Linked DNA regions of Bacillus pumilus. The protein of the gene in region 1 interacts with the protein of each later gene in a pairwise test. Links are inferred from orthologs where the notes say so. Each region holds a gene or a part of one and is shown on either strand. Other genes may lie near its edges. The genes, in order: sucA and GKC25_RS02790.

The links.
Region 2: the proteins of sucA (region 1) and GKC25_RS02790 interact in binary tests that used the Escherichia coli proteins (3 or more experiments, as listed by UniProt). The link is inferred for Bacillus pumilus from one-to-one orthologs.

Annotation. Positions count from the first base shown.
Region 1 is NZ_CP046128.1:1,850,708-1,860,448, reverse strand. Bases 2,945-6,306 are described here. They hold sucA (2-oxoglutarate dehydrogenase E1 component), read left to right. Parts: upstream 2,945-3,271; coding sequence 3,272-6,106; downstream 6,107-6,306. Other genes in these bases: odhB (2-oxoglutarate dehydrogenase complex dihydrolipoyllysine-residue succinyltransferase), read left to right, coding at 6,121-6,306; GKC25_RS09145 (vWA domain-containing protein), read left to right, coding at 2,945-3,047. Outside these bases: GKC25_RS09155 (superoxide dismutase family protein), read left to right, coding at 1-151; GKC25_RS09150 (ATP-binding protein), read left to right, coding at 241-1,119; more of GKC25_RS09145, read left to right, coding at 1,131-2,944; more of odhB, read left to right, coding at 6,307-7,377; GKC25_RS09130 (bile acid:sodium symporter family protein), read right to left, coding at 7,404-8,363; GKC25_RS09125 (superoxide dismutase), read right to left, coding at 8,522-9,343; GKC25_RS09120 (terpene cyclase/mutase family protein), read right to left, coding at 9,336-9,741. UniProt on the Escherichia coli protein: E1 component of the 2-oxoglutarate dehydrogenase (OGDH) complex which catalyzes the decarboxylation of 2-oxoglutarate, the first step in the conversion of 2-oxoglutarate to succinyl-CoA and CO(2).
Region 2 is NZ_CP046128.1:559,265-566,760, reverse strand. Bases 2,964-5,915 are described here. They hold GKC25_RS02790 (ATP-binding cassette domain-containing protein), read left to right. Parts: upstream 2,964-3,454; coding sequence 3,455-5,377; downstream 5,378-5,915. Other genes in these bases: tsaD (tRNA (adenosine(37)-N6)-threonylcarbamoyltransferase complex transferase subunit TsaD), read right to left, coding at 5,649-5,915; moaC (cyclic pyranopterin monophosphate synthase MoaC), read right to left, coding at 2,964-3,316. Outside these bases: GKC25_RS02825 (CPBP family intramembrane glutamic endopeptidase), read left to right, coding at 1-263; GKC25_RS02820 (YdiK family protein), read left to right, coding at 260-454; GKC25_RS02815 (NUDIX hydrolase), read left to right, coding at 512-1,138; twin-arginine translocase subunit TatC, read right to left, coding at 1,178-1,942; GKC25_RS02805 (twin-arginine translocase TatA/TatE family subunit), read right to left, coding at 1,949-2,128; GKC25_RS02800 (redox-sensing transcriptional repressor Rex), read right to left, coding at 2,156-2,809; more of moaC, read right to left, coding at 2,825-2,963; more of tsaD, read right to left, coding at 5,916-6,677; rimI (ribosomal protein S18-alanine N-acetyltransferase), read right to left, coding at 6,670-7,098; tRNA (adenosine(37)-N6)-threonylcarbamoyltransferase complex dimerization subunit type 1 TsaB, read right to left, coding at 7,124-7,496. UniProt on the Escherichia coli protein: Genetic data indicate it may be involved in ribosome assembly or function.

The DNA.
Region 1 (9,741 bases):
GACGTTAAAGGGAGGTCCAAACCAATTAATCGATCAAAATGGACGGAGCTTTATCATTCATGCAGAAGCAGATGATTACTTAAGCAACCCTTCTGGAAACTCAGGGAAACGCATCGCTTGCGGAGCGATTACAAAAGAAATGGTAAAATAACAGATGTCTAGCCTTTATGTATTGAGTGCATAAAGGTTTTTTTAGTATACTTGGTGAGGAAAATGATCGAAGAGAGGAATTAATCATATATGTTTAACGAACAATCACTCCCAGAAGAAATTCAAGCAATGATTGAAGCAAAAGCAAAAGGACTAGAAGAAGAATTCCGTCCGCTTATTGGAACAGGCGGCTATGAATCACAGGATACGTCTATCATACAAGATGCGATGATTGCACTAGCACTCGGCAAAAATGTTCTTTTAAAAGGGCCGACCGGCTCAGGTAAAACAAAACTAGCAGAAACTTTATCTGCTTTCTTTCAGCAGCCGATGCATAGTGTGAACTGCTCGGTTGATCTTGATGCAGAAAGCTTGATTGGCTATAAAACCATTCACAATGATGGTCAAGTTGCTTCTATTGAATTTATTGAAGGACCCGTAACGAAAGCGATGAAAAAAGGCCATCTTTTATATATTGATGAAATCAACATGGCGAAGCCGGAAACACTGCCTATTTTAAACGGTGTACTCGACTACAGAAAAATGATGACAAACCCATTTACAGGCGAGGTCGTTCGAGCAGATGAAGGCTTTGGCGTGATTGCGGCAATCAATGAAGGCTATGTCGGCACAGTGCCTCTAAATGAAGCGTTAAAAAACCGTTTTGTTGTGATTGACGTTCCATATATCGGCGGCGGTATCCTAAAGGATGTACTGCAATCTCAATCTGTATTAAAGGATGAACGGTTAATCGATCAATTCGTGCAGCTCTCATCAGACCTCATTACACAGGCGCACAACGGGCAGGTAAGTGAAGAAGCGGCATCCATCCGCGCACTCCTAGACACATGTGATCTTGCGCAATACATCCCGCCGCTTCGTGCAGTTGAACGAGGGATTGTTGAAAAGCTAGAAGATGACCGGGAAAAAGCAGCGGTAAGAAATATTGCCCAAACATTATTCGAGTGAGGTTCTGACTTTTGAAATTCATCAAATTTAATGACAGCAGAATCGATTCATTTTTATTTATGGAATTAACGGATTTAGCTAAAACGTTAGCAAAAAGTGATGATGTCGAGCTTGAATACGGAGTGCATTCTTACTATGAGCCTTTTGAAAAGAAAATTTTCATCAGCCATTTTTGGGATGATCGTAAACAAGAAGACATGACAGCCGGGCTAAAAAGTGATGTGTTCCTCCGTGCAGTAGGAACTGTTTATAGTGATCTGACTGTCTTTCAGGAAATTATTCGCTATGCCCATACAATTTCCATTCCTGATCTATGTAAACAATTGTTTATGCTGTTTGAAGATATCCGGATTGAAGAGCGGATTAAACGCGATCGCCCAGGAACAAAAAAGGTATTTAAACGAAGAAGAGAGCTGTACCGGCGACACTTTAAGACTCAATTAACAATTAACCAAGAGCGAAGCATTCTAACGGATGCACTCTATTGTGCAATGTATGTGAAGCTGACAGCTGATTCGCCGCTGGAAGAGATTCCGCCTCTTCACGAGCGGATCAACCCAATGATTCCGTTTGTTGAATCAAGTCTTGAGCGTGTATATGAAGCGGGTTCAACCGGAGATATCGCAGTCATTGTCAAAGAATTAATGGAAGGCTTTGATGAGCTTCTTGATAAGGATATGCTGAATACGTACTTTTTCTTCCCGGAATTGGACTATGAAAAAGCGGCAAAAGAACCGCTGTTTCATGACTTGAAAAGAAAACCTAAATTAAGTGAGGACATCAAAGTCGACCGCGAAAAAGAGGGCGATGAAGATATCCACCAGGAGTATATGGAAGTGTGGCATCGAGAAACAGAAGCGCCGTCAAAAAGCTTCCTTCAATTTGATTTAGAGCACGGCGGTAAAAGTGATCTCGGGAAGGATGCAGCAAGAGAAGGCGATGACGGAGATCAAGCACTCGGCACTGTCCAAGGCTCTGCCAAGCAAACATACCGAAAAGATTATTCAAAGCTTGAGGCGCTGGAAGAGGCTGAAGGGGAAGAAAGCGGGGCGGATGCTCATGAGAATGGAAAAGAGAACAAATATGCGTTTCCAGTCATGATTTCACCTGATCCTCCCGCGCCAGAACAAATCGATGTATACAAGCAGCACGCTAAGGAGATTGAGCCTTATCAGAAACGCTTAAAACAGATGATTCAAAAAACGCTCGAACACAAAAAATCATGGCCAAAAACGGACCTTCATGCAGGACGCCTCAGTAAAAAGCTGATTCGGTATTTTACAGATTCTAACCCGCGTCTTTTCTATAAAAAACAGGCACCTTCTTCGGAGATTGATGCTGTTTTCACTTTATTAGTAGACTGTTCTGCCAGCATGTTTGACAAGATGGACGAGACGAAAAAAGGAATTGTTCTATTTCATGAAGCGTTAAAATCCGTTCAAGTCCCACATCAAATTGTAGGATTTTGGGAAGATACAAACGACGCAACCGAAACAAGTCAGCCGAACTATTTCAACACGGTCGTGTCGTTCAAAGATTCTTTATTTGATGCAGGTCCTTCCATTATGTCCCTTGAACCAGAAGAGGATAACCGGGATGGCTATGCGATTCGCCAAATGACAAAAATGATTTTAAAACGAAGAGAAGAGCAAAAGTTTCTCATTGTCTTTTCAGACGGAGAGCCAGCTGCCTTCAGCTACGAACAAAATGGGATCGTCGATACACATGAAGCAGTTCTTGAGGCGAGGAAAAAGGGTATTGAGGTGATCAATGTGTTTTTATCCAATTCGCCGATAGAAGAAGCACAGATAAAAACCATTCAAGATATGTATGGCAAGTTCAGCATTTTTGTACCAGATGTCGATACATTGCCGGATGTCTTATATCCATTACTGAAGAAATTACTGCATAAAAGCATTGGGGCATAAGGTTTTGCCCCTTTCTTCAAAATATTTTTCGGAATGATTTAAATTTTTTGTTTTTCTGTGAATTTTTTATCTTTAATTGAACAAAGAATGTAGAAAGTAATCCGAAACAGTGGTAGAATATTATTGGAAGCGTTTTATTACATAAATTTGGTCATTGTGTTCTGGAAGTTATATCGAGATAGTGTTCAATCACTTGATGATCAAAGTTGGGGGTAGTGTTCAAAATGTTTCAAAATGATGTGAAACAACCGTTGAGTTGGGAAGAATTTCATGGTCCGAACCTCGGCTATGTGCTCGAGCTCTACGATCAGTATGTCCAGGATCCTACTAGTGTTGATGAAGATCTAAGAGGCATATTTGATGAACTTGGTGCACCACCGAGTGAAATGAAGGAGGAAATTGGGAAAAAAGAAAATAGCGTAGTTACTTCTGAACAAATCCAAAAGATAGCATCAGTCGTTAAACTGGCAGAAGACATCAGAACGTATGGCCATTTAAATGCTTCCGTCAATCCTCTTCGCAAAGAAAAGGAATTACAAGAGCTGTTTCCTTTAAAGGAGTACGGTTTAACAGAAGAAGACGTCAAGAATATTCCAATATCTATTATTAGTCCTGACGCACCAAAACACATTTCAAACGGCATAGAAGCCATTAACCATTTGAGAAATACGTATAAGCGTACCATTTCATTTGAGTTTGATCACGTGCATGATTTCGAAGAACGAAACTGGCTCTCAAAATCGATTGAGTCTGGTGAACTATTTAAGAAAAAACCAGCGGATAAACTAGTTTCTGTTTTCAAGAGATTAACAGAAGTTGAGCAGTTCGAACAGTTTCTTCATAAAACATTTGTTGGGCAAAAGCGCTTCTCAATAGAAGGATTAGACGCACTTGTCCCAGTACTTGATGAAATTATTTCAGAGTCTGTTACACAAGGGACTTCAAATATTAACATTGGAATGGCACACAGAGGCCGTTTAAATGTATTAGCACATGTGTTAGGAAAACCATACGAGATTATTTTCTCAGAATTCCAGCATGCGCCAAATAAAGAGCTTGTTCCATCAGAAGGCTCTATCGGCATCAGCTACGGGTGGACAGGTGATGTAAAGTACCATCTTGGAGCAGATCGCCAAATTAAAGACGAAGATACAAAGAGTGCGAGAGTCACGCTTGCCAATAACCCAAGTCACTTGGAATTCATTGATCCAATCATTGAAGGAAGCACACGTGCCGCTCAGGAAACACGTACTCAAAAAGGTTATCCAGCTCTAGACGTTGAAAAGGCATTAGCCATCTTAATTCATGGTGATGCGGCATTTCCTGGAGAAGGAATTGTGGCAGAAACATTAAATTTAAGTCAACTTGTAGGCTATCAGGTGGGCGGAACAATCCATATCATTGCAAACAATATGATCGGATTTACAACAGAAAGCAATGAATCTCGCTCAACAAAATATGCAAGTGACCTTGCAAAAGGGTTTGAGATTCCAATTGTTCACGTCAATGCAGATGATCCAGAAGCATGTTTAGCGGCTGTTCAGCTAGCTGTAGAATACCGCAAACGCTTTAAGAAGGATTTCTTAATTGACTTGATCGGTTATCGCAGATTCGGTCATAACGAAATGGATGAGCCTTCTACGACTCAGCCGATGCTGTACGATGCAGTCAGAAAGCACAAAACGGTCAAGAATATCTTTGCAGATAAACTTGTTACAGAAGGTCTTCTAACGAAAGAGCAGCGTGAAGAAATCGAGCAGGCTGTAGCGACGAAAATAGAAGAAGCCTATCAAAAGGTGCCTTCAAAGAAAGAGCATACGATTCAAGAAATTGAACTGCCAGAACCAGTATCAAATGGCTTCCCAGCAGTGGATACATCAGTAGAATTTGATGTATTACGAAAGCTGAATGAAGAATTGATCAGCTGGCCTGAGGATTTCCAAGTATTTGGTAAGCTCAAGCGGATCCTTGAAAAACGTGCAAAAGTGTTTACAGATGACCGTAAAGTAGAATGGTCGCTTGGGGAAGCACTTGCATTTGCATCTATATTAAAAGACGGTACGCCAATTCGAATGACCGGACAGGATTCAGAGCGCGGTACTTTTGCTCAAAGAAACCTTGTTCTTCACGACAGTCAAACTGGAGATGAATTTATTGCTCTTCATGAGCTGAGTGATGCAAACGCATCATTTACTGTTCATAATAGTCCACTGTCAGAGGGCTCAGTGATCGGATTTGAATATGGTTATAATGTCTATTCTCCTGAAACGTTAGTCATTTGGGAGGCTCAATTTGGAGACTTCGCAAATGCGGCTCAAGTGTATTTCGATCAATTTATTTCAGCTGGCCGCGCAAAATGGGGACAAAAATCAGGTCTAGTGATGCTCTTGCCGCATGGATATGAGGGACAAGGACCTGAACATTCAAGTGGTAGAACAGAGCGTTTCCTGCAATCAGCTGCTGAGAATAACTGGACAGTGGCGAACCTGACAAGTGCAGCGCAATACTTCCATATCCTTAGAAGACAGGCGAAAATGCTGCTTCGTGAAGAGATTCGTCCGCTTGTCATCATGACACCGAAGAGTCTGCTTCGTAATCCGAACACATTGTCTGAAGTCCAGGAATTAACGGATGGACAGTTCCGTCCAGTTCTTGAACAGCCAGGCCTTGTGCATGAACACGAAAAAGTATCGCGCCTCGTGCTATCTAGCGGAAAGGTATCAATCGATATTAGTGATCGTTTTACTCAAATGGAAGAGACGAAAAATTGGCTTCACATTGCGAGAGTGGAACAACTATATCCATTCCCAGCCAAAGATATTAAAGCGATTTTATCGAAACTAACAAACTTAGAAGAAATCGTATGGGTGCAAGAAGAGCCACAAAATATGGGGGCTTGGGGATACATTGAGCCATATTTACGTGAGATTGCGCCTGAAAAAGTAAAAGTACGTTACATCGGCCGAAGAAGACGTTCAAGTACGGCTGAGGGTGACCCAACTGTGCATAAAAAAGAACAAGAACGAATTGTATCTGATAGCTTGACTCGCAAAAACTAAGGGGGAAATGAAAAATGGCGGAAATTAAAGTACCTGAATTAGCGGAATCGATCTCGGAAGGAACGATTGCTCAATGGCTAAAGCAGCCGGGCGATTATGTGGAGCAGGGAGAGTACCTGTTAGAACTTGAAACAGATAAAGTCAATGTCGAACTGACAGCCGAAGAATCTGGTGTACTGAAAGAAGTGCTGAAAGATTCTGGTGACACTGTACAAGTTGGAGAAGTCATTGGAACAATTGCAGCAGGTGAAGCTGGCGGAAGCGAGTCCGCAGCTCCAGCACCTGAGCAAGAGTCTGCACCAGCTTCGAAAGAAGAACCGGCAGCTGCCCAAAAAGAAGAAGCAGTGAAAGAAGAGCCGAAATCTGGTAATGGCAGAACCATCGCTTCTCCTGCAGCTAGAAAACTGGCGAGAGAGAAGGGACTAGACTTATCTGAGATTCCAACCGTAGATCCGCTGGGCAGGGTACGAAAGCAGGATGTCGCTTCTTATCAAAAGAATGAAGCACCTGCAAGTGCACCGAAAGCCGCGCCAAAAGCAAATGCTGCGGTGCAAAATGAGCAACCAGGAAAGCCAGTTGAACGTGAGAGAATGTCACGCCGCAGACAAACGATTGCAAAACGTTTAGTTGAGGTTCAGCAAACGGCTGCGATGCTGACGACATTTAATGAAGTGGATATGACGGCCGTGATGGACTTAAGAAAGCGCCGTAAAGATGCCTTCCTTGAACAAAATGATGTAAAGCTTGGCTTCATGTCCTTCTTCACAAAAGCAGTTGTAGCAGCACTGAAGAAATATCCGCTGCTTAACGCAGAAATTCAAGGTGATGAGCTCGTCTTGAAGAAATTCTATGACATCGGCATCGCCGTTGCTGCTAACGAAGGACTTGTCGTACCGGTTGTCCGTGATGCAGACAGATTGTCGTTTGCAGGGATTGAAAAGGAAATTGGTCATCTTGCGAAAAAAGCAAGAGATAACAAATTGTCTCTGAATGAGCTACAAGGTGGATCATTCACGATCACTAACGGTGGAACATTCGGTTCACTGCTTTCAACACCAATTTTAAACAGCCCTCAAGTTGGAATTTTAGGTATGCATAAAATTCAGCTTCGTCCTGTGGCAATTGATGAAGAACGTTTTGAAAACCGTCCGATGATGTATTTAGCTCTTTCTTACGACCACCGAATTGTCGATGGTAAAGAAGCAGTTGGATTCCTTGTCACGATTAAAAACTTGCTTGAAGATCCGGAGCAGCTATTGCTTGAAGGATAATCTCCAATTTGAAAAGCTAGCACCCGTTAAGGTGCTAGCTTTTTTTCTTTTTCATTTTCAGGATTTCCTTTTTTTGACCAATATGTTGCAAGCCAGGAACCAGATAAATTATGCCACACACTAAAAATGGCACTTGGAACGGCTGCAAGTGGCGAGAAGTGCGCTGTTGCTAGAGCTGCACCGAGTCCAGAGTTTTGCATGCCAACTTCGATCGAGATCGCTCTACGAGAAGGGATATCCATTTTGCACCACTTTGCGATCAGGTAACCAAATAAAAGACCAAGTCCATTATGTAATATAACAACGGCCAATATCAGCAGTCCAGATTGAAGAATCTGCTCTTTATTTGCACTGACAACCGCAGCAATGATCACCACAATTCCGGCAACAGATACAAGCGGCAGTGCTTGAACCGCATACGATACTTGTTTTTTAAAAAACAATTTCACAAGAATACCTAAAATAATAGGGATTAAGACAACTTGTACAATGGATAAAAACAGAGCCTCTGGTGATACAGGTAACCAAGATCTTGCAAAAATTAAAATGAAAACAGGGGTTAAAAACGGCGCAAGCAATGTTGATATGGTGGTTACAGCTACAGATAAAGCTGTATTTCCTTTCGCCAAAAAGGTCATGACGTTCGATGCTGTACCACCTGGGCAGCAGCCTACGAGAACAACTCCTACTGCGATTTCAGACGGAAGCCGCAGTCCGTAAGCTAACAAAAAGGCAAGAAGCGGCATGAGTGTGTACTGCGTCAGCACCCCGATCAGAACATAAAGAGGTTTTCGAAACAGTTCTTTAAAATCTTCAGCGGACAAGGTAAGCCCCATTCCAAACATAATAATACCGAGTAAAAAAGGAATATACGGTCCAATCTTAGAGAATTCGGCAGGAAAGGCAAATCCAAGAAGTGCAAAGACAATGACCCAAATCGCAAAGGTCCTTCCTGCAAAGTGACTAATAGTTAAAAGAATCTTCATTTATTGTTTCAACTCTCTTTCCTTACATATCTTTTTTATTTTAAACGAATTTTCTGAAAAAACAACCCATTCTTTATAAAGGCGATCATAATAAAATTATGTAAACTAAATTGAATTAAAAACCCCCATATAAGCATTTGCCTATATGGAGTATCGTCTTAAAAAGGGGTCCATTTCACTTGCTGAGCTTGCTTTAGTCGTGCTTCTGGCTCACGCCAGTCAACGACATTCCACCAACGGTCTACATATTGTGCTTTTTCATTCAGATATTGCAGATAGTAGGCATGTTCCCATACGTCAAGAGCTAGAAGAGGGATCACATCCCATTGTGATAGAAATTGATGGCGTTCGGCTTGTAAAATCTCTAATCGTTGAGATCTTGGTGCCCATACAAGAATGGCCCAGCCAACACCTTCTACTTGTTTGGCTGCAGCTGAAAATTGGGATTTGAATGCATCATAGCTTTCAAATGATTGTTCAATGAGACGCAGCATTTGTCCAGTGGGCTTTCGTTTTCCTGAAGGACTCATAGAAAACCAAAAAATGCAATGTAAATAGTGTCCCGCACCATTGAAGGCAAGCTCCCGTTCCCAATGCTTGATCATTTTAAAATCATTGGTTCTTCTCGCTCTTTTTAAGGCAAGCTCAGCTTGATTCAGACCATCAACATATGATTGATGATGTTTCTGGTGATGCAAATACATAATCTCTTTTGAAATAAACGGTTCTAGTGCATCATACCGGTAAGGGAGCGGAGGTAATTTATGGTCGCCAGCTGCCACATCCCGCATTGCTTCTAGTAATTTCATATCCTCTGCAATACTTTCAGCCAATTCGTACCACTCTTCTTCACTGGAATATTCATCATTCATGATGAACGATAAATGTTCTGTTTTCTGACGGATGTTGTCATCTTGAACTGCACCTTGAATGGAGCTAAGCCAATCTTTAAGCTGCATGCGATATTCTTCCTTATTCATTTTTACGCCTCATTTCTTCTAAAAATGTGGAACAAGCCATCATTGGAAAGACAAATGGATAGCTATGATAGGTGATGTAAAATTGCTTTGGAAGACCAATGCCTACTGGATAGTGCAAGGCTTCACTCGAGTGCTGATGATGAATCAAAAATGAGATGGCTTTTAAAATTGTTGTGTGATCCGGCTTCTCATATTGTAAAAGTGCCTCAGCAGCCCAAGCCGTTTGAACCACTGTTCCAAATGGGAGCGGGACATATCTTTTTACCTCTGCACTTTTACACGATTCTCCGAAGCTGCCATCTTCCAATTGAATTGTTTTTAAAAATCGACACGCTTTTTGAACAGCAGGATGCGATGAGGGGATGCCAGCAGCCTTTAGTCCTGTTAATGCAGCCCAG
Region 2 (7,496 bases), 1.3 Mb from region 1 along the record:
AAACGAACTTCTTTATTGGAGCGCTTGTCAGTTCAGTGGTATTCGCAGCTGTACACAATGATTTTGCTCATATCTTACTTTATACCGCGATGGGCTTTACCTTTGCCTTTTTATATGCGAAAACAAAACGTATCATTGTTCCAATCGGTGCACATATGCTGATGAACTCGCTCGTCATTCTTGTGCAGATTGAGCCAGTAAGAAAAATGATTGAAGAACAATCTCAAACAATGCAAATGATTATTGGAGGCTTTTTCTCATGAGAAACCCTGTCGTATGGGGCGTCATTTATTTTGCCGTAGGTGTTGCTTTCACCTATATGGCCATTCAAAATCCAGGTGACATGTGGTCATTTTACAGCATTTTGCTGATGGTGTTTGCGGCCTATAATATCAATATCGCGTTTAAAATGTTTGCCTTCTCTGTCAAACTCAAAAAACAGCAGCAAAAATAAATCAAAAACCATTTTCTAATCTCTGGAAAATGGTTTTTTTATGGAGGACAAGTTTTCATGAAACAAGAAAAACTGAACATCTTAAATGAGCAGCATGAAGCGATTGGAGTTGCACCCCGTTCAGATGTCCACGCCCAAGGTCTTTGGCATGAAACCTTTCATTTCTGGCTTCTCAAAAAGGAACATGACACCGTGTATCTCTATTTTCAGCTAAGAAGCCCCGCAAAAAAAGATTTTCCTGCTCTGTTTGATATCACAGCAGCAGGCCACCTTCTTGCAAATGAACAGCCTTCTGACGGTATGAGAGAGGTAGAAGAAGAGCTTGGTCTTACTGTCCCTTTTGAAGATCTATCCTTTGCAGGTGTTATACAGGATGAAATTCATCTACCCGATTTTACTGATCGTGAATTTTGCCATGTCTATCTTTACGTCCATCAAGAAGAGCAGATGAACATTCAATTACAAAAAGAAGAAGTCGCTGGACTTTACAGAGCAAAGCTAATGGATGCACAGCAGCTTTTCACAAGAAAATGTGAAAACATGCAGCTTGATGGCTTTGAAGTTGATGAATCCGGAGAACGATGTGAAGAAAGCAGAGTAGTCTGTATACAAGATTTTGTACCGCATGAGCCTGCCTATTATCAGCATCTATTTCAAGCGATCAATCAATTCCTTTTACAATAGAAAAAGCATCGTGACCCTTATTCGGATCACGATGCTTTTTTATGAGACATCATAATTTTTTTTCTCCTCTGTCTCTGTTTGCTGCATTTTGCGATAGGTCACTCTTGAAATGACAATACTCACTTCATACAAAACGAGCATCGGCAAGGTGACCATGAGGTGAGAAACAAGCTCTGGCGGTGTAATGAGTGCGGCAATGACAAGGAGGACAAAATAGGCATACTTCCGTATTTTTGATAAAAACATCGGTGTGATGATGCCAAGTCTTGTGAGAAACATCAACACAACGGGCATCTGAAACAAAAAGCCAAATGGAAGTGTTAACTGCATCAGAAATGTAAAATACTCATGAATCCCAATGACTTGCTCTACATTTAAATCATTCGACATCCGCATCATAAAATCAACGACAAACGGAAACAAAATAAAATAAGAGAAAGCCACACCGCTCAAAAATAAAAGCAGTGCAATCGGAATATAAGCAAGTGTCACCTTTCTCTCTTTTTCATATAAGCCGGGGCTGACAAACGCCCAAAGCTGATATAAAATCACGGGACACGTCAAAACCAAAGCAATGACAAATGCGAACTGCATAAACACGTACAGCGGATCTGTGAGCTTAAATGCATTCAGTGTCAGTGTGGCCGCTTCATCGGTATTTTGTAAATACACAATGACCGGCTTAGCAAGAAAAAAACCAGCCACCATAAAGGCGACAAAAAACATCGCAATGATCACTAAACGTTTTCGCAGTTCCACAATATGCTCCATAAGCGGCATATCTTTGACATTCATGAAGCTCATCCTATTCTACTGATCTTCTTTTTTCTTTTTTTCTTCCTGATCATCAGCTAAACCTTTTGTGGCATTTTTGAATTCACGTAATGTATCTCCTGCTGCTCTTCCTAATTCAGGAAGCTTTTTCGGCCCAAAAATAATGAGCGCAACAATCGCAATCAGAACCAAGCTTCCAGGACCGATCGGACCCATTTGCTCCACCCCCTTTACCCCTTTTCGTCAATCCTCCTGTGTAACAGAGTAATGCTTTAAGAAATACACAAGAGACTGAAGTTCAACCGCCAAATCTATATGATGAATTCGAATGTGTTCCGGCACATTCAATCGAGCCGGCGTAAAGTTAAGGATTCCTTTGATGCCAAGGGCAATCAAACGATCTGTAATGGATTGAGCTGCTACGGCAGGTACTGTCAAAATGGCAACAGGAATATCTCCTACCTCTTGAACATGCTCTTCAAGCTTATCCAAATCATAGACAGGCACGCCGCCTATCTCACTTCCTATTTTACTCTCATTGACGTCAAAAGCCATTGAAATTTTTGTATTATTATTTTTGATGAAATTATAGTGTAAAAAAGCAGTCCCTAAATTCCCGACACCGATGAGCATGACATTGGTCATTTCATCTTGGTCAAGTGTCTTTCTGAAGAAGGTCAAGAGGTAATCGACATTATAGCCATACCCTTTCTTCCCAAGTGCACCAAAGTACGAAAAATCTCGGCGAATGGTGGCAGAATCCACTTTGACTGCATCACTAAGCTCTGCCGATGACACCCTTTGTTTTCCTGATGCATGCAGATTTTTTAAAAAACGGTAATATAGCGGCAAACGTTTGGCTGTCGCTTGTGGAATTTTTGACTGATCTATATTCATATAAGGTCCTCCAACTTAAATATCAGATGCTCTGTGAAAATCACCGTTTTTCCCGCCTGTCTTTTCAATTAAATAGGTAGGACCGATGATCATGCCTTTATCAATCGCTTTGCACATGTCGTAAACGGTCAGTGCACATACTGAAGCAGAAGTGAGCGCTTCCATCTCCACACCCGTACTTCCTTTTGTTTTCACCTGTACTTGTATGTTCAGAATGTGCGCATTTCCGTCTTCCTCCCAATCAAAGGAGATATCCACGCCTTTTAGTGCAAGCGGATGACACATTGGAATGATGGTAGATGTTTGCTTTGCTGCCATGATGCCAGCAACCTGTGCAACAGACAGCACATCCCCTTTTCCAATTTCACGTTGTTGTATTTTATGAAACACTTCTTTTATCATACGAACGCTTGAAGCAGCAACGGCGGTTCTCACTGTAGACGATTTGTCACTAATGTCGACCATCTTTGCTCTTCCCTGTTCGTTAAAGTGGCTAAATTGACTCATCTTTCAACGCTCCCTCACTCAAATGATACACTATTTTTTCCTATCTGTCTTTCATTTGAATATGGCGATTGTATGTAACATTTGCCGGTTTACTGCTGATAAGCTACACTTAACATATTATAGCAGAGGTGAAGTTACATGATGATTCTACAAGTGAATCAGCTGTCCAAATCATTTGGTGCTGATACCGTTTTAACGAATATAAAATTGGAAGTCAAAGCAAGGGATCGGATTGCCATTGTAGGTCGTAACGGCGCAGGCAAATCCACCCTTTTGAAAATCATTGCCGGTCAATTGTCTTACGAGCAAGGTGAGATCATCAAACCGAAAGACCTATCGATCGGCTATTTAGCACAGCATACCGATGTGACGTCTACACGTAAGTTAAAAGACGAATTATTATCGGTTTTTGATCATTTAAAAAGGATGGAACAAGAGATGAGAACCATTGAGGAGAAAATGGCTTCCTCCACAGGTTCTGAGCTGGATTCCCTCATGAAAACCTATGACAGACTGCAGCAGGAATTTAAAGATCAAGGCGGCTATCAATACGAAGCTGATGTCCGCTCCATTCTTCATGGGCTGGGCTTTAGTCACTTTGAAGATGAGACAACCGTTCAATCCTTAAGCGGCGGCCAGAAAACCCGTCTAGCGCTTGGAAAGCTCTTATTAATGAAACCAGAACTCTTAATTCTGGACGAGCCGACCAACCATTTAGATATTGATACCTTATCATGGCTGGAGCAGTATTTGCAAAATTATACAGGCGCCATTCTGATCGTGTCCCATGACCGCTACTTCTTAGACAAAGTGGTGAACCATGTATATGAAGTCTCAAGAACTGCCATGAAAAAGTTCGCAGGCAACTATAGTAAGTATCTTGAACTGAAAGCTGAGCAGCTAGAGCGTGATATGAAGCTCTACGAAAAGCAGCAAGAAGAAATCTCAAAGCTCCAAGACTTCGTAGATCGCAACCTGGCAAGAGCCTCAACCACAAAGCGCGCTCAGAGCAGACGCAAGCAGCTGGAACGGATGGATCGTTTAGATAAGCCATTAGGTGATGAAAAATCCGCAAACTTTCATTTTGATATTACGAGACAAAGCGGCAATGATGTGCTGAAGGTACATGATCTCGACATTCGTTATGATGAAAAAACACCACTCCTATCCTCCCTTTCTTTTCAGATCAAACGTGAGGATAGCGTGGCACTCATTGGTCCTAACGGGATCGGGAAATCAACCCTTTTAAAAACGTTAACGAACACATTAACGCCTGTAAAAGGCGACATCACCTTTGGATCTCATGTCACGATCGGCTACTATGACCAAGAACAAGCCAAACTGACATCATCCAAAAAAGTGCTCAATGAGCTTTGGGATGACTATCCTCATATGAATGAAAAAGAAATTCGGACATGTTTAGGGAATTTCCTTTTTTCTGGTGATGACGTCTTAAAGCCCGTTCATGCATTAAGCGGTGGAGAAAAAGCCCGGCTTGCCCTGGCAAAGCTGATGCTCCAAAAAGCCAATTTCCTGATACTTGATGAGCCTACGAACCATTTGGACTTAGATAGTAAGGAAATTTTAGAGAATTCGCTGATCGATTATCCAGGAACCATCTTATTTGTCTCGCATGACCGTTATTTTATTAATCGACTAGCAACGAAAGTATTCGAGCTGTCGCGAGCGGAAACAAAAGAATACCTTGGTGACTATGACTACTACCTTGAAAAGAAAAATGAACAATTAGAGCTTGAGGCGCTTCAAGAAAATGAACCGCTTAAAAAACAAGCAGCAAAGCCAGTAGAAACAGCAAAGCTTTCTTATGCGGAAGAAAAAGAACTGAAAAAGAAAGAAAGACAAAAGCAGCGCAGAATCGAGGAAATTGAAAAGCGGATTGCTGTCATTGAAGAGAAACTTGGTGAAAATGAAGAGCTTCTATGTGATCCTGCTATTTTCCAAAATCATGAGAAGGTCCAAGACATTCAAACAGAAAATGATACACTTAATCAAGAGCTTGAATCACTTTTCGCGGAGTGGGAAGAGCTATCCGAATCTTAAAGAGTGCCCAAATGGGTGCTCTTTTTTCTTTCAGTGAAAATTTATTATCCACATTAATATCCACAAAAACTTCTTTGTTATTCTTAAAAATTTTGGACTTATCCACTTTATTCACAGGTTTTTAATCACATATCCACACAAAATTTCTTTTTTATACACATTCTCTTCATTTTAAAACAAAATTTTCAAATAATTGTGGATATATAACGTTTACATGTGAATAAATCGCTTTCATTGAAAATGAAAAAAACCTGTGTATCCACAGGAGTTTTCATTCATATGAGACAAGCGGTAAGCCCGGCTGGCCATTCATCGCCATATCGCCTCTTATTCCCTTTTCAAACGCAATGGTTCCAGCAGCAGCGATCATGGCTGCATTGTCTGTGCAAAGAGATAACGGCGGAATAATGACCTTCACGTCAGGTAGCTTTGTGAATGCTGTCGTCAAAGCTTCTCTCAGTCCTTTATTGGCAGCGACTCCACCAGCTAGGACAACCTGCTTTACGCCATAGGCCTCAGCCGCTTTTAATGTTTTCCCAACAAGCACCTCAATGACGCTTGCTTGAAAACTTGCTGCCAAATTCTCTGGAGCAATTGTTTCTCCCTTTTGAGATGCATTGTGTAATGTGTTAATTACAGCTGATTTTAATCCACTAAAGCTAAAGTGATAGGAACCTTCTTCAAGCCATGCACGAGGAAGTTTAATCGTTGGCTCTCCTTCATGTGCTAACCGATCAATATGAGGTCCACCTGGATACGGGAGACCCATCGTCCGAGCCACTTTATCGTAGGCTTCTCCAGCCGCATCATCTAATGTTTCTCCAATGACCTCAAAAGATCCATGCTCCTTCATTAGCACAAGCTCAGTATGTCCACCAGAGACAACAAGAGCCAAACATGGAAACTGTAATTCATCTACAAGCTGGTTTGCATAAATATGCCCAGCAATATGATGTACACCAACAAGAGGAATCTGATGAGCAAAGCTCAGTGCCTTGGCTGCGTTGACACCGATCAGAAGGGCACCGACTAAGCCCGGTCCTTCTGTGACAGCAATGGCATCTAAATCCTGAAAGCTCATATTGGCCTGTGTCATCACTTCTTCCAATACGATGGTAACTTGTTCCACGTGATGTCTTGAAGCGATTTCTGGTACAACACCGCCAAATCGTTTATGACTTTCTATTTGCGAGGCCACAACATTCGCCACAATTTCTTTCCCATTTTTTACAATGGATGCAGCTGTTTCATCACAGCTTGTCTCTATACCTAATATGAATCGATCTGTTTGTTCACTCATTTATATTCACCCACATGACCAATGCATCTTCCCCATTATCCGTATAATAATTCTTTCGAATAGAAGCTGGTCTGAAACCAAGCTTTTCATAAAGGGATTGTGCAGGTGTATTCGAAACCCGCACCTCTAAAGAAAGATGATCTGTCTTTTTTTCTTTGCAAAATTCCATGACATATCGCAGCAATGCTTCCCCGTAGCCCTTTCCTCTATGCTCAGGGAGAATCGCAATGTTCGTAATTTGTGCATCGTCCATGACGATCCAGACCCCGCAATACCCAACAGGCTGTTTATCTTCTTCAATGAGGAAATAATGGCTGTACTGGTTATGGAGAATCTCATAGACAAATGATTCTTTTTTCCAAGGTGCAGTAAACGAATGCACTTCAATCGTATACACCTCTGGAATGTCCGCTACCGTCATTTTTCGAATCTCTGTTATGTTGAGATTATTTTTGTCCTTCAAGCCATTTCACTTCCGCTTCTGCCAAACGAATATAGTTAGGAACAAGCTGATGAACATCTTCAGCAGGACGATCTGTCCCTAAAAACGCAAGCATTGAAGGTCTTGGGTTATGAAAAGCTCCCTCTGCTATCACAGCAGTTTCTCCTAAAATGGAGCGAATGCTCTCTTCATGAAGATGCACATCCTGCCCAAGAAATAGGACAGGCTTTCCTGTCTGCTTCAGCTCATGAAGCCAATCCGTGAGCAAGATATTTTGGTCTGGTTTGATCTCTTTGATTTTTCCTTCTTCAAACGTATATAGCCCAGTATAAACTTGTCCTCTTCTCGCATCAAATAGTGGCGAGATCCATCCATCA